Regions from separate parts of the Thaumasiovibrio clandestinus genome, predicted to be linked through region 2. Evidence: predicted binding sites of a transcription regulator. Region 2 holds the regulator's gene; the other holds the start of a gene.
What was found. The regulator CRP, encoded in region 2, controls carbon source genes, mostly activating them, when cyclic AMP is high. The targets are predictions, from matches to a motif close to TGTGANNNNNNTCACA.
Positions count from the first base shown of each region.

Region 1: a site for CRP is predicted at 6,352-6,367, ahead of ACKLNH_RS14340 (NupC/NupG family nucleoside CNT transporter). Genes of this name have one in related genera too.

Region 1 is NZ_JBLBVL010000011.1:41,924-49,739, reverse strand. It holds gene ACKLNH_RS14375 (sensor domain-containing protein) at 1-1,567, opposite strand, end outside; gene ubiT (ubiquinone anaerobic biosynthesis accessory factor UbiT) at 1,763-2,281, shown strand; gene ACKLNH_RS14365 (GNAT family N-acetyltransferase) at 2,265-2,768, shown strand; gene ACKLNH_RS14360 (DNA polymerase III subunit psi) at 2,837-3,238, shown strand; gene rimI (ribosomal protein S18-alanine N-acetyltransferase) at 3,228-3,686, shown strand; gene prfC (peptide chain release factor 3) at 3,820-5,403, shown strand; gene ACKLNH_RS14345 (TatD family hydrolase) at 5,519-6,286, shown strand; gene ACKLNH_RS14340 (NupC/NupG family nucleoside CNT transporter) at 6,510-7,772, shown strand.
Region 2 is NZ_JBLBVL010000009.1:97,797-105,612, reverse strand. It holds gene ACKLNH_RS13570 (YheU family protein) at 43-273, shown strand; gene ACKLNH_RS13565 (phosphoribulokinase) at 333-1,202, shown strand; gene ACKLNH_RS13560 (OsmC family protein) at 1,283-1,687, opposite strand; gene crp (cAMP-activated global transcriptional regulator CRP) at 1,947-2,579, shown strand; gene ACKLNH_RS13550 (DUF1338 domain-containing protein) at 2,670-3,467, opposite strand; gene astD (succinylglutamate-semialdehyde dehydrogenase) at 3,500-4,960, opposite strand; gene astA (arginine N-succinyltransferase) at 4,973-5,989, opposite strand; gene ACKLNH_RS13535 (aspartate aminotransferase family protein) at 6,080-7,294, opposite strand; gene ACKLNH_RS13530 (aminodeoxychorismate/anthranilate synthase component II) at 7,573-7,816, opposite strand, start outside.

The sequences.
Region 1 (7,816 bases), on a different contig from region 2:
ACTGCTGAGGGGAGAGGTTTATGGCAATTCGACCCGGGAGGATATTATTGCGGCGCCAGTTTTTAACTGCGCTGAAAACATCACGCATGACAAGTAAACCTAATTGTTCAATCAAACCTGAGCGCTCTGCTACCGGAATAAACTGCCCTGGGCTGATATACCCCTCCACCGGGTGCTTCCAACGTACAAGGGCTTCTGCACCACAGATAGTGAGGCTACGGGTATCAACCTTAGGTTGATACCATACTTCAAGAGCACGATTCTTAATGGCTTTTTGTAGTTCTATTTCTAGCCACAGCCGAATTCGTGCTTCTCGGCTCATTTGCATATCAAAACAGACATAGCGGTTACGGCCCCGTTGTTTTGCTTCGTACATGGCGGTGTCTGCATTTTGCATCAGGGCGCGAGCATCTTTACCGTGAACGGGGTACTGCACTATGCCAATAGAGCAAGCAAGGTGTTTGCTGAAATGGAGTAGGTCAAAAGGAGAGTTAATGAGATTAATGACTTCGCGTGATAACTGTTGTGCGGCTTGCTCATGTTCTGAAGAGCGCACAATGATGCCAAATTCGTCGCCGCCTAAATGACCGAGCACAGCACTGGCTGGAATGATTTTTTCTAAGCGGGTTGCGACCTCTTTGAGAACTCGATCGCCAATATGATGACCAAGGGAGTCATTAATGTTCTTAAAGTTATCAATATCCACATAGAGAATGCTAAGCGGCTGTTTTTTTGCAATTAACTGTTCTAATTGTTGGCTGAAACTGTGGCGATTAGTCAGCCCTGTTAGTGGATCATTGCTATTGTGAGAGATAATCGGCGATGCTTTCTGTTTCAGTTGAGACGTTGGGCATTCACGGATCTGAATAACTTGTGCTTGCGAGCCGAGCAAGGTGGTAGAGCTTGAGGTGATTTTGAGTAAACGCTGCTTTTTAACATGAGGAGAGGTTTGGCACAGTAAAGTTTCGCCAGTTTTTAGTTGGTTAATCTGACTACCAAGTATTTTGTGCTGATGTAAATCTAATAAAAGGCGGCTCAGATCTCGCCCTTGAATGTCATTAATGCTTTTAAAACCAAGCAGTTGAGCGGCTCGCTGGTTAGCCCGTAAAATATGTTTATTGTCGATAAAACAGATCCCATCGGATGAGAGCTGAGTCAGCACCTTGATCTGGTTTTCAGCTTCTTCGAGTGAGCTGACCAATATTTGTCGTTCAGATGAATCAACGCCATGCAGCACAATAGATGGAGAACTGCGTTCTGGGGGCTGTATTGCAGAAATGCTGAAATAGTAACTGACTTCACTGTGGCTGCTTTTAAAGGTGATTTCAGTTTCAACTCGTTCGCCTTGTAGCGCGCGATCATAATAAGGGGCGAGGGATTGGTAGTAGTGTTCGCCAAGAGCATGGCGATCACTTTTACCAATTAGCTCTTCGCGACTATAGCCACTGATCTCACTGTAGCGGCTATTAACTAGCTGATAATTATGGTTGTTATCAAGAACCGCAAACAGAAACGGGCTGTTATCTGTCAATAAAGGAAACCAGTGAGCAAGTTGTTCTGAAGGCATGCACTACATCATTATTGTGTTGGAAAAAGGAGATATCGACACTTTATCGATATTGTTATTGATAGCAATACCCAATTCAGTCAACGGGGATGATGAAGAGATAATATTTGTCTGTTTTTTGATATAAACCTGTGTAATTAATGCAAGAAAGCCGTTACGCTTGCATTTAATGTCTCGTTATTTTTAGGAGCAATTGTGATTCGTCAGTTACACCATAATTTGGTTACTCAGGGCCCAAGTTGGTTGCGTTTTCCCGCCAAGTTGACTCCATTCTCCGTTAAACGGGCGTTATTGCTGAACACATTAAAAACTGTGTGTCGTGAAGCGCTAGATGATGGCGAGTTTGAATTTTTGCGCCATCGTTGGTTGCGTATTAGCGTTACCGATTTGGCGCTGGAAGCGTTTATCAGTTTTGACGATGATAGCTTGGTTGTGGCTCAAGCGTGTGAACGCGTTGACGCGAGTTTTAGTGCTGATGCCAATGATCTTATTTTGATTGCTGCACGGCGAGAAGACCCCGATACACTCTTTTTCCAGCGTCGATTAAACATAGAAGGCGATACTGAACTCGGTTTAGAAGTGAAGAATTTGATGGATGGCATCGACTGGTCGGCATTGCCAGCACCTTTGCTAGGGGCTTTATCTAAGTTTGCCGATTTTATTGAAGCGGGCCTATCTGCCGGAGCCGAGGTACAGCATGTTGATCAGAACTGAAAACCCGACTGACACTTTCGGCGTTGATGCCCTATTGAAGGAGGCATTTCCTTCAGAGGCAGAAGCTAACTTGGTGATGGCTCTGCGTGAAAACGGCAAACGCACCCTCTCTTTTGTCGCATGCGACGATGAAGGCGCAGTGATTGGTTATATCTTATTTAGCCCTTTGCAAGTCGATGGTGAAGAGTCGAATTGGCAAGGGTTGGCCCCGTTGGCGGTCTCTCCCGAGTATCAAGGTCAGGGCGTTGCATCCGCATTAATGCGTGAGTCTTTTGCTTCATTGTCGGAGCTTGGCTATCCCGTTGTTGCCGTGCTAGGTGATCCCAAGCATTACCGTTCTATGGGGTTCGAAACGGCATCTGCGCATGGATTTAGCTGTCGCTGGCCAGTTCCCGACGACTGTTTTATGATCTGTGAACTTAATGCTGGCGAATTAAAGCAGCGTCAAGGCCGAATTGAATACAGCGATGAATTTAATCAGTTGTAGGCAGGATGGTTGTCAGCAGAGACTGGGCGGAGTAGTATCGCGCTCTAATTTTAGCTAAAGAGGCAGCGATGACGTTAACGGCAGATCAGCGATTAACAGCGATGGGGTTACAACGCTGGCAGCTCCGCCATCCGCATTACTATTCTCAATATCGACCGACATTGATTGACCTACCCGCGTCATGTCGGTTGCTATTTGTCTGTGATGAACCATTGAATGAGCATGACGGATGGTTGTTTGGGCGTATTTTGGCGAGCATGAAACTGTCACCAGAGCAGGCACTACAACTCAGTAGCCAAGCACTCGAGCAATTGGGTGAGCATCAGTTAACGTGGTGCTGGTTTGCAGGGTGTAGTGGAACGGCGCCAGCTGGCGTGAATGTGCTTACATCGGTCTCTTTGGCGCAAATGGCTCAACAGCCTGCGCATAAAAAGCAACTTTGGCAACAGATATGTGGTTATGAAAAGTAGTATTGTCCCTCTGGAAAGTGTTGATTTAGATTGCGTATGGGCGATTGAGCAACAAGCGCATGCCTACCCATGGTCTGAGGCGATGATTCGCAAAGCCCCAGCTAAAATTGGTTTTAATCGCGGTCTTGTCGTTGATGGCGAATTGGTGGGGTATTTTTATGCGCAGCACGTCGCGGGTGAAGCAACCTTGTTAAACGTGGCTGTGGCACCAACACACCAAGGCAAAGGCTATGGCTCTGAACTGGTACGTGCGTTTCTTGATGAAAGCGAAGCACTTGGTGGTGAAGAAGCATGGCTAGAAGTTCGAGCGTCAAACCTTGCCGCTTATCACCTCTATGAAAAGCTCGGCTTCAACGAAATAAACCGTCGCGCCGACTATTATCCAGGTAAAAATGGTCGTGAAGATGCACTGGTTATGACCTGTTTTATCGATAATCCCTTTAGCTAAAAAGCGCACATCTTGCTGGTGAAGCGAATTCTAATTTGAGTCTGGCGCTAAATTCAGCGAAAATAGCGCCCAATCGTTGAATTCGCCCAGCCACGATACCGTCGTGGTCATACTTAACCAAGAAGAAAAGTCCATGTCAGAGTTCCTGCAACACGTCAATAAGCGACGTACGTTTGCCATTATCTCGCACCCCGATGCGGGTAAAACCACCATTACTGAAAAAGTACTGTTATTCGGAAACGCGATCCAAAAAGCCGGTACCGTTAAAGGCCGTGGTTCTAACCAGCATGCAAAATCTGACTGGATGGAAATGGAAAAAGAGCGTGGTATCTCGGTGACCACCTCGGTGATGCAGTTCCCTTACAATAATTGTTTGGTCAACCTACTCGATACCCCGGGACACGAAGATTTCTCGGAAGATACTTACCGTACGCTAACCGCTGTCGACTCTTGCCTGATGGTGATCGATGCAGCAAAAGGTGTCGAGGATCGAACGCGTAAACTGATGGAAGTCACCCGTTTGCGTGACACGCCGATCGTTACCTTTATGAACAAACTTGACCGCGATGTCCGTGATCCAATGGAAGTGTTGGATGAAGTAGAAAGTGAGTTGGGAATGGCATGTGCGCCAATCTCATGGCCGATTGGCTGCGGTAAAGAGTTTAAAGGTGTTTACCATATTCACCGTGACGAGACGATTTTGTATGAGTCGGGCCATGGCCATGAAATTCAAGAAGTACGTATCATTAAAGGTTTAGATAACCCTGAGCTTGATGTTGCAGTGGGAGAAGATCTTGCCGAAAGTGTGCGTGAAGAGCTTGAACTCGTTATGGGAGCTTGCCCAGAGTTTGATTTAGATCTTTTCCTTGCGGGTGAGCTAACACCGGTCTACTTCGGTACGGCATTGGGCAACTTTGGTGTTGACCATATGCTAGATGGTTTGACTAAGTGGGCACCAGCGCCACAAACTCGCCAAGCGAATGAGCGTGATGTTGAGGCGAGCGAAGAGAAGTTCTCTGGCTTTGTGTTTAAAATTCAAGCCAACATGGATCCAAAGCACCGTGACCGTATTGCATTCATGCGTATTGTTTCCGGTACGTATAAGCAAGGCATGAAAATGAATCATGTCCGCTTAGGTAAGCAAGTGAGTATTTCAGATGCGGTGACCTTCATGGCTGGCGACCGCTCACGCGCAGACAATGCGTATGCAGGGGATATTATCGGTCTGCATAACCACGGCACGATTCAAATTGGTGATACGTTTACTCAAGGTGAAAGCTTGAAGTTTGCCGGTATTCCTAACTTTGCACCGGAATTGTTCCGCCGTATTCGCCTTCGTGACCCACTAAAGCAAAAGCAGCTATTGAAAGGTTTAGTGCAGTTGTCTGAAGAGGGAGCAGTACAGGTGTTCCGTCCACTACAAAACAACGACTTGATTGTTGGCGCGGTGGGTGTTCTTCAGTTCGATGTTGTTGTTGCGCGTCTTAAAGCTGAATACAACGTGGAAGCCATATATGAAGGCGTAAACGTTGCAACAGCACGTTGGGTAGAGTGTGGCGATGCTAAGAAACTGGATGAGTTTCAGCGTAAAAACCAATCTAACCTTGCGTTGGATGGTGGCGACAACCTAACTTATATTGCACCGACCATGGTTAACTTGAACTTGGCTTCTGAGCGCTTCCCTGAGGTTAACTTCCGTGCGACTCGCGAGCACTAATCACAATAGCGTTTAAATGTCGAAAGAGTCACCCTTTGGGTGACTCTTTTCATATCATGAGTAAGTTGGACTAAATTATAAGTCAGTAAGTGTTGACGAGTGAGGGCTCAAGGTGTTGATTGACACCCACTGTCATTTAGATTTTGCCGTTTTCTCTGATATTGAGAAGCAGATAGCGCTAGCGTCACAGGTGGGCGTGGAGAAAATCATCATCCCCGCAATTGGTCAGCAAAACTGGCTGCGCCTCGCTCAGTTAGCCGAGCAGTATCCCCAGATCTACTTTGCGCTGGGGGTACATCCCGTATTTTTAGCCCAGCAGCCGCATGATGTGATAGAGCAATTGACCCATGCCTTAGCGATACGTGGCGCTCAATGTGTTGCTATCGGCGAGTGTGGTCTGGATTTTGTTGCAGCGACCTCGGCAGACTTACGCCATCGGCAACATGAGGCTCTTGAGTATCAATTGATGCTGGCGGATCAATGCCAATTGCCTGTTATTTTGCACTGTCGTAAAGCGTTTAATGAACTTGTTCGACAGTTAAAAAATACGCCGTCTAAGTATGGTGGGGTCTATCATGCGTTCAGCGGTAGTTATCAGCAAGCGTGCCAGTTGATCGATCTAGGATTAAAGCTAGGTGTAGGTGGCACCATAACTTATCCGCGAGCAGCGAAAACCCGTGATGCGATAAGTAAAATTCCGATTGAATCGATGGTGCTTGAAACGGATGCACCCGATATGCCGCTTTATGGTCAACAAGGAGCGCCTAACCACCCACGTCACTTGCCTGCTATATTGTCCGAGCTGGCCCAATTAAAAGGGCAGAGTAAAGAGGAATTGATGCCTGTTCTCTATCGAACGAGTGCGCAATTATTTGCTGTGTGAATGTTCTTGCTCTATATTTCTCGCAAACGTTTGCGCGGAACGTTTGCGTATCTCTGTGTAATTAGTGTGAGCTGGATCACATACCTATACCGTGTTGCACGACTATTGCTTTTAAAAGTGTGATGACAGCATTACTTTATTGCCGCGCGCATCAGTATAATGCGCCTAACTCTTTTTGAGCTAAAACTGTCGAGACGCCAAATTTTTTAGGAACCCCTTAACTATGAGTCTGATCATGAGTCTGGTTGGGATGGTGGTACTGCTATCAATCGCTGTATTACTATCTGATAACCGTAAAGCAATTAATTTGCGTACCGTTGGTGGTGCGTTTGCAATCCAGTTTATGCTGGGCGGATTTATCTTGTTTGTCCCTTGGGGCCAACGTATGCTGAAAAGCATTTCAGATGGCGTATCAAGCGTTATCAATTATGGTAACAGCGGTACCGAGTTCCTATTCGGCGGCCTAGTGTCGAACACCATGTTTGAAGTATTCGGCGGTGGTGGCTTCATTTTCGCTTTCCGTGTACTACCAACTCTGATCTTCTTCTCTGCACTGATTTCTGTTTTGTACTACATCGGTGCAATGCAGTGGGTAATTAAAATCCTTGGTGGCGCACTACAAAAAGCACTAGGTACATCACGTGCTGAGTCAATGTCTGCTGCGGCAAACATCTTTGTTGGTCAAACTGAAGCACCTTTGGTTGTTAGCCCATTCGTTCCTAAGATGACTCAGTCTGAGCTATTTGCGGTAATGTGTGGTGGTCTAGCTTCTATCGCTGGTGGTGTAATGGCGGGTTACGCTTCAATGGGCGTGCCAATTGAGTACCTAGTTGCTGCATCTTTCATGGCAGCACCAGGTGGTCTACTTTTCGCTAAAATCATCAAGCCAGAAACTGACGAGCCAATCGAGCAACTGCACGATATCGACGGTGATGACAGCAGCAAGCCAGCAAACGTTATTGATGCAGCAGCAAGCGGCGCAGCTTCAGGCCTGCAACTAGCACTAAACGTTGGTGCAATGCTTATCGCGTTTATCGGTCTGATTGCTCTAGCAAACGGCATTATCGGTGGCATCGGTGGTTGGGTTGGTCTTCCTAACCTAACGCTAGAAGGTATTCTAGGTCTAATCTTTGCTCCTCTAGCTTGGTTGATCGGTGTTCCTTGGGCGGAAGCAACCATCGCTGGTGAGTTCATTGGTTTGAAGACCGTTGCGAACGAATTTGTTGCTTATGCAGGTTTTGCTGAGTACCTAGGTGATGCAGCGCCAGTTGCTCTTTCTGAGAAGACAAAAGCAATCATCTCATTCGCTCTATGTGGTTTTGCTAACCTATCGTCAATCGCTATCCTTCTAGGTGGCCTTGGTAGCCTAGCGCCTAAGCGCCGTGGTGACATTGCACGCATGGGTGTGAAAGCTATCGTCGCTGGTACATTGTCTAACTTGATGGCAGCAACCATTGCTGGTTTCTTCCTAACATTAGCATTGTAAAAGCACACAGCTTTTAGATTAAACGCCACAGCTTGCTGTGGCGT
Region 2 (7,816 bases):
TAAGTGATACCATTCTTCCGTTTTCTAATGGCGACATTCAACATGATTATACCTTGGCAACAAATCGATCCAGAAACCCTCGATAACCTACTCGAAAACTACGCCTTACGCGAAGGAACCGACTACGGTGAATCCGAACTCAGCCTTAGCCAAAAAGTCGCAAATCTAAAAGGCTTACTGCAGAATGGCGAAGCGGTCATTGTTTACTCTGAATTACATGAAAGCGTCGATATAAAACTTCGCCGCGATCTCAGAAGTCTTGCAGACACTTGATATTATCCGCCCAAACTGTTAATAACATGCTTCACCCATGTGAATAAAATGGACCAAATATGTCTGCAAAGCATCCGATTATCGCGGTAACAGGCTCATCCGGCGCAGGAACGACCACCACGTCAGAAGCGTTTCGAAAAATGTTTAATATGATGCAGATAACGCCTGCTTGGCTTGAAGGGGATAGCTTTCACCGTTTTACTCGCCCAGAAATGGATATCGAAATTCGCAAAGCTAAAGAGCAGGGGCGCCACATCAGCTACTTTGGCCCTGCTGCCAATGATTTTGAAGCACTCGAACGCTTTTTCCGCCAATATGGTGAGAGTGGCACCGGGCAGTTCCGCCGCTACTTGCACACGTTTGATGAGGCAGTCCCTTATAACCTGATGCCAGGCACATTTACCCCGTGGCAAACACTCCCTGACAACAGTGACGTCCTCTTTTACGAAGGGCTACATGGTGGGATTGTTGATGGCGAAACCAATGTTGCTCAACATGTCGACCTGCTCATTGGCATGGTACCTATTGTCAACTTAGAGTGGATTCAAAAATTTGTACGAGACACACGTGACAGAGGGCATTCACGCGAAGCCGTAACGGAGTCAATTATCCGCTCCATGGACGACTACCTGAGTTATATCACGCCACAGTTTTCACGCACGCATATCAACTTTCAGCGCGTCCCCACTGTCGATACATCAAACCCTCTCAACGCAAAAGGCATCCCCTCCTTGGACGAGAGCTTTGTTGTGATTCGCTTTCGAGGCATTAAAAACGTCGACTTTCCTTACCTGCTTTCCATGATACAAGGATCATTTATGTCACGGCACAATACCATTGTTGTCCCTGGCGGAAAAATGAGCTTTGCGATGGAGCTAATCATGCGCCCGTTAATTCACAACCTCATCGAAACAGGCAAAGTCGGCTAACCCGTTTAATGCTGGTGCCGCAAGACAGTCATGCTGCGCTGGTTAACGAGGAGATGGCTCCCCTCGCCTTTTCCGGTGGGTTATGCCTCAATCACCTCATAGGAATGGGTCATTTCGACGCCTTTACCCAGCATTAAACAAACCGAGCAATACTTCTCTAATGATTCAGCGACAACACGCTCTACAATACTGGAGTCAATCTGATGCCCTATGACGATAAAATGGACATTCACCGCGGTAAAATAACGTGGCGCAACATCACGACGAGCTGAGCTTAATGTCGCCTCACAACCACTAACAAGCTGACCAGCACTCTTTAGCCCGTCAACCACATCGACGGAGCTACAGCCGCCCGCCGCCATCAATACTAGCTCCATTGGGCTTGGGGCTTTTTCTCCACCATTTCCGTCCATTACAACACTATGACCAGAATCTGACTGCCCTAAGAACGTCATTCCTTCTACCCATTTCACGCGTGACTGCATACTACTCTCCCGCAAATGCCAACTATCTCGTCAGTGTGTGATCATGTGCACACTTATGACTAATAAATGCTCATTTCTGATCGATCTATATCAAGAAATGAGCGCCAAAACACGGTAAACTCAATGGACAAAATTAGCAAGCACGCCAGCATTTGTGCGACGGGCTTCGTAATCCTAGACAACGCACCGCATTCATTGAGTTACCCCTCAATTATAAGGATATCGTTGTAGGGCAACAAACGCAGAGGAAGTTATTTATATGGTTCCAGGTAAACCGCAAACTGATCCAACTTTAGAATGGTTCCTATCTCATTGTCATATTCATAAGTACCCATCAAAAAGTACTTTGATTCATGCAGGCGAAAAGGGTGAAACCCTTTACTACATCGTAAAAGGTTCTGTTGCAGTTCTTATCAAAGATGAAGAAGGTAAAGAGATGATTCTTTCTTACCTTAATCAGGGAGACTTCATTGGCGAGTTAGGGCTATTTGAAGAAGGTCAAGAGCGTACAGCATGGGTTCGAGCGAAGTCACCTTGTGAAGTTGCAGAAATTTCTTACAAGAAATTCCGTCAACTGATCCAAGTCAACCCAGACATCCTAATGCGTCTATCTGCACAGATGGCAAACCGTCTTCAAGTCACCAGCCAAAAAGTTGGCGACCTTGCATTCTTGGATGTAACTGGCCGTATTGCACAAACTCTGTTGAATCTTGCTCGTCAACCTGACGCTATGACTCACCCAGACGGCATGCAGATCAAAATTACTCGTCAAGAGATTGGTCAAATTGTTGGTTGTTCGCGTGAAACCGTTGGTCGTATCTTGAAGATGCTAGAAGAGCAGAATCTAATCTCTGCACACGGTAAAACAATCGTGGTATACGGTACGCGTTAATCATCTCATGATGTAATGTCTCGTCTTAAAGTACGCTGACAGTTTTAAGAGCCAGTAGTGCATAACTACTGGCTTTTTTGTTGTCGACCCTCATGATGTCACACTGTAAGTGCTCTCGAAAATCTTATCTGCGGATGCCGTGACAAAGCCATGATACAAATTCCCCCTTCCATCAGGGTAACGCTTGGCAAACTCATAAAAGCCACCTGGGATCATCAACTCACCATCATCAAACGTCACTAACACCTTATCAGCCATCGTTGCAGATTGCTCCAGCATCACTTTCTCTGAGCCCTTTATTTCTCCCCCTGCACTGTTAATAACAAAGCCATTTTCCATAAGGTAATAATTGAGTGCCGCTAAATCACCAAATGTCGATAGCTGGTTCACACTTACGGTAAAGTGATTAGCCCCATAGCCATGGGCTGCAACCCAAGCGGCATACTCACTCTCTGCCGCCAGTAATTGATAGGTATCCAACGGCAGTGACCATGGACGCCCTAGCTGCAGCACCTCACTGTGCAGGGGAAGTGGCGCTTTTAGTTGGCCGACCAACGCCCGTACGGCTTGTTGCAACTCACATGAGCACTGCCCAACCAGCAATTCACTAATAAACACTTTTGGCGCTTGAGGATCAGGGTGCTCAAAATGTGCCGCATAAAGTTTCTTCTGTTCAAAGTGGTATTCACCGCTATGTACATAGCCCATCGCAATGAAAGGCGCGGCAATCACATCCAGACCAACCTCTGGCAAGTTAAAGGTGCGCAATGCAATGTGATCATTGCGTAAAGGCTCCCCCTCACTCAGTAAATGATGCACCTTCTGTGCCGATGGGCATAAACGCTCAACGTAATCTTGCCACAGCAACTCAAACATCCTTTGATACATAAAGCCTCCGTCGCCGCTCGTTTCGAGCAGGCCTATTCGTCGGATAACCCCGGCAGGCGTGGTGTAGGAAGTTGCACATGATCCGCTTCCAGTGACGCCATTGGGTACGCACAATAATCGGCAGCGTAGTAGGCACTAGGGCGTAAATTACCTGACGCGCCTGGGCCACCAAATGGGGCGCTGCTACTGGCTCCCGTGAGTGGACGATTTCGATTAACAATCCCAGCATGGATCTGTTCGATAAATTCATGCCACTGCGCATCGTCCGTTGAGAGCAGTCCAGCCGACAAACCAAACCGAGTCTGGTTCGCCATTGTTATCGCCTCATCAAAAGTGTGATAACGAATCACCTGCAGTAATGGCCCAAAATACTCTTCATCTGGCAAGGCGTCGATAGCTGTCACATCGAGTAAGGCAGGGGTTAAGATCGCCTGTCTCTGGCTCGCTTTCACCAATGGTGTCGCCCCCATATCAAGTAACACTTGCTGCGCCTGCATAATGGCTTGTGCCGCATCTATGGATATCATCGGCCCCATAAAGGGCGCAGGCATGTCAAATGGGTCGCCAACTTTAATTTTCCTTACTGCCTCTATCAGTGTAGTCAATAGTCGCTCGCCTACATCACCATAGGGAATATAAAGACGCCGAGCGCAGGTGCAACGTTGCCCTGCGCTCAAATAAGCCGACTGAATAATGGTATCGACACAAGCGCCAATATCACCACATGCCGTGGTCACCACCAAAGGGTTATTTCCCCCCATCTCCAACGCTAGCATTTTCTCTGGCTGACCAGCAAATTGGCGGTGCAATAGATGCCCAGTTCGTGCACTGCCAGTAAATAGCAACCCATCAATATTCGGGCTTCCGGCTAGAGCCTGACCTGTCGGCATTAGCCCTTGAGTCAAATTGAGCACCCCACGAGGTAATCCGACCTCGTGCCACAAACCCACGATATATTCGGCCGTTTGTGGGGTTAACTCCGACGGCTTAAACACCACAGTATTGCCCGCCAACAATGCGGGGATAATATGTCCATTCGGCAAGTGTCCGGGAAAATTATAGGGACCAAAAATCGCCAAGACTCCCAATGGACGGTGACGCAACACCGTGCGCCCCTCGGAGAGCTGATGGGTTGTCTCGCCGCTGCGCTCTTTATACGCCTGCAAAGAGATGGCAATCTTGGCTTTCATTGCTACCACTTCCGTTAAGCTTTCCCACAAGGGTTTTCCCGTTTCTGTCGCGATCAGCGCCGCCAACTCCGCTTTGCGCATTTCCAGTAAATCAGCAAAACGGGATAAATAGTCAAAACGATCCAACAGCGGTAACGCTCGCCAAAGCGGAAAAGCTTTGCGGGCTGCCGTCACCGCAGCCTCAACTTGGTTATCATCAGCGGCATGACCGTGCCATATTTCTGCCTGAGTAAACGGATTGAGGGAGTGAAAAGGCTCGCCAACACCAGGACCCCATGCACCATCAATATAATGTGTCGTCATCTTGACTCCTTACTAGACAGCCAACAAGCGGACGCTATCGCCCGCTTCAACTTGCAATGCTTGCGCAACAGCCGCTGACATAATTGCACGGTTCGACTCCGAATCGAGTGCCACCTTGGCAACCGTGGCGCGGAAGCCTTCAAAACGACCATTACACAACAAGTAGTCTTGATTGCTATTGTGCTCACCAATATCCACACTAGCCCGAAATGAGCGCCGCACCGATTCAATATGTCGACGCGCACACTCTACCGTCGGACCACCATCAAAAATATCGACATAGCCACGGCACGAAAAGCCCTCTTGTTCGAGCAAACGTAGCGCGGGAAGCGTGTTGCTATGCACTTGCCCTATCACGGCCTGTGCTTCTGGACTCAGCAAGTTGACATAGATCGGTAACTTCGGCATTAAATCGGCGATAAACCCTTTCTTGCCAATGCCGGTTAAATGATCCGCTAATGTAAAATCTATCGAGAAGAAATGCTCCTTCAGCCACGCCCAAAATGGAGAATTTCCCTCGGCATCTGATACCCCGCGCATCTCCGCAAACACCGTGTCGGAAAAGCGTTCAGGGTGCTCAGCCAGCAGTAAAAAACGGCATTTAGACATTAACTTGCCGTTTAAACCCTGACGCCACGCTGGCTTTAGAAAAAGGGTGCAGATCTCAGTACACCCCGTGTAGTGATTACCCAGCGTTAGTACCTCTACAACATTATGTACCCCTAACTTCGGTGACGCATGCACCACCTTAGAGAGGTGGTAGCTATAAAATGGCACATCAAGCCCTATCGCAGCTTCAATCGCCGTTGTTCCGACAACCTCCCCTGTCTCCGTCTCTTCTGCGACCATTAAATAACCTTCATTGCCGGGCTGAGTGACCTGCTTGGTAAAGCTGTATACCGAGTGAGCAATTCGATTACGCAGTAACTCTTCACTGACTGGCAGTGACGTAAAACCGTGTCCCGACGCCTTAGCACACGCTAACAGCGCTGGGTAATCACTTTCCATTATCGGTCGTACCACTAACATGGCCTCTCTCCCGTCGTTTTGTTTTACATCCTCAAATCACACCTAATCACTTCAGCTCACCAACAACGTTGCCTTTAACTAACGGGATGACTACCCCGCCTCCACCAGTTTAGCGATAGCAGCTTCTAGTTTCTCTAACCCCAGCTCAACCTCTTCTTGCGTGATCACTAATGATGGCGTAAAACGCACCACATTTGGCCCAGCGACGAGCACCAATAAGCCTTGCTCCCCTGCCGAGACTAAGATGTCACGCGCCCGACCTTGCCAGTCCGCATTAAGAACCGCTCCTAACAGTAACCCTTTGCCACGGATCTCTTCGAATAGCCCAAACCGTTGATTGATCCGCGCCAACCCTTGACGGAACCACTGTTCTCTTTCCTTCACGCCATCTAGCACCTCTGACGTGCTGGTAATATCAACCACCGCTTGAGCGACGGCACACGCTAAAGGGTTGCCCCCATAAGTTGACCCATGCGTACCGACGGTAAAATGCTGTGCTAGTGCGTCGGTGGTCAGCATCGCTCCAATCGGAAACCCTCCCCCGAGCGACTTCGCCGTGGTTAATATATCCGGCGTTACCCCAATCCCCTGGTAGGCATAAAAGTCACCCGTTCGGCCGTTCCCCGTCTGCACCTCATCAAAAATTAACAACGCATTATGCTGATCACACAAGGCTCTGACTCCGGCAATGAATGCCGAATCAGGAGAAATAACCCCCCCTTCACCCTGTAATGGTTCCATAATGACAGCACAAGTTTGGTCAGAGATGGTTGCTTTAAATGCGTCTAAGTCATTATAGGTAATATGTGTAATATCTTGCGGTTTAGGGCCAAAACCATCCGAATAAGTACTTTGTCCACCGACGGTGACAGTAAAGAAAGTACGCCCATGAAAGCCCTGCTTAAAAGCAATAATTTCTGATTTCTGTTCACCATAACGCTCCACCGCCACCCGACGTGCCAACTTCAGTGCCGCTTCGTTGGCCTCTGCGCCTGAATTGGCGAAAAAGACCTTATCAGCAAAACTCAGCGAGGTCAGGGTATGCGCCAAACCTAAAGCTGGCTCGTTCGTCATTACATTACTGACATGCCATAACTTTTGGCTCTGCTCGTGCAATGCTTTGACCATCGCTGGATGACAATGCCCTAAACAACTCACCGCGATCCCACCGGCGAAATCAAGATAGTGGCTACCGTCTTGGTCCCACACATTCACACCTTCACCGCGTACAGGGATTATCTGCATTGGTGCATAGCAAGGCACCATCACCTCATCAAACAGGCTTCTTTTTATCGGCTGTTCCATCTTATTTCTCCTTACCTGTATCGCTGGCTTACGATCAGTATTTACCTTATTTCCATCACTTCAATGTGCATTGTCTCAACAGTGACGAGCCAAAAAGACTAAAAAGTCAATAAATATGTATTTTTATGCAGATTAACAAAAAAAAGGCAACAAGATAAAGAGAAGAGAGTAAGTTTCTTCTTAGGATGAGAAAAATGTCTGTAAAAGAAAGATGCATAATCTTTCTTTTATCTATAAAACAAGAAAAGAGAGAGAAGATGTTTGAAAGGTGATAATGATCAGCTTTTCATGCGCAGAAAGTTTTCAAGTAGCTCATGCCCTTGCTCGGTTAAAATACTTTCTGGATGAAATTGCACGCCACACAGTGCCAGCGTTTGATGCTGAATACCCATAATTTCCGCCGGCTCGCCCTCCTCGTTCACCGTCCAAGCGGTTATATCGAAGCAATCGGGTAAGTTTTCCACCACCAAAGAGTGGTAACGCGTAACGGTAACAGGCAAGTTCAAATCCGAAAATAGCCCG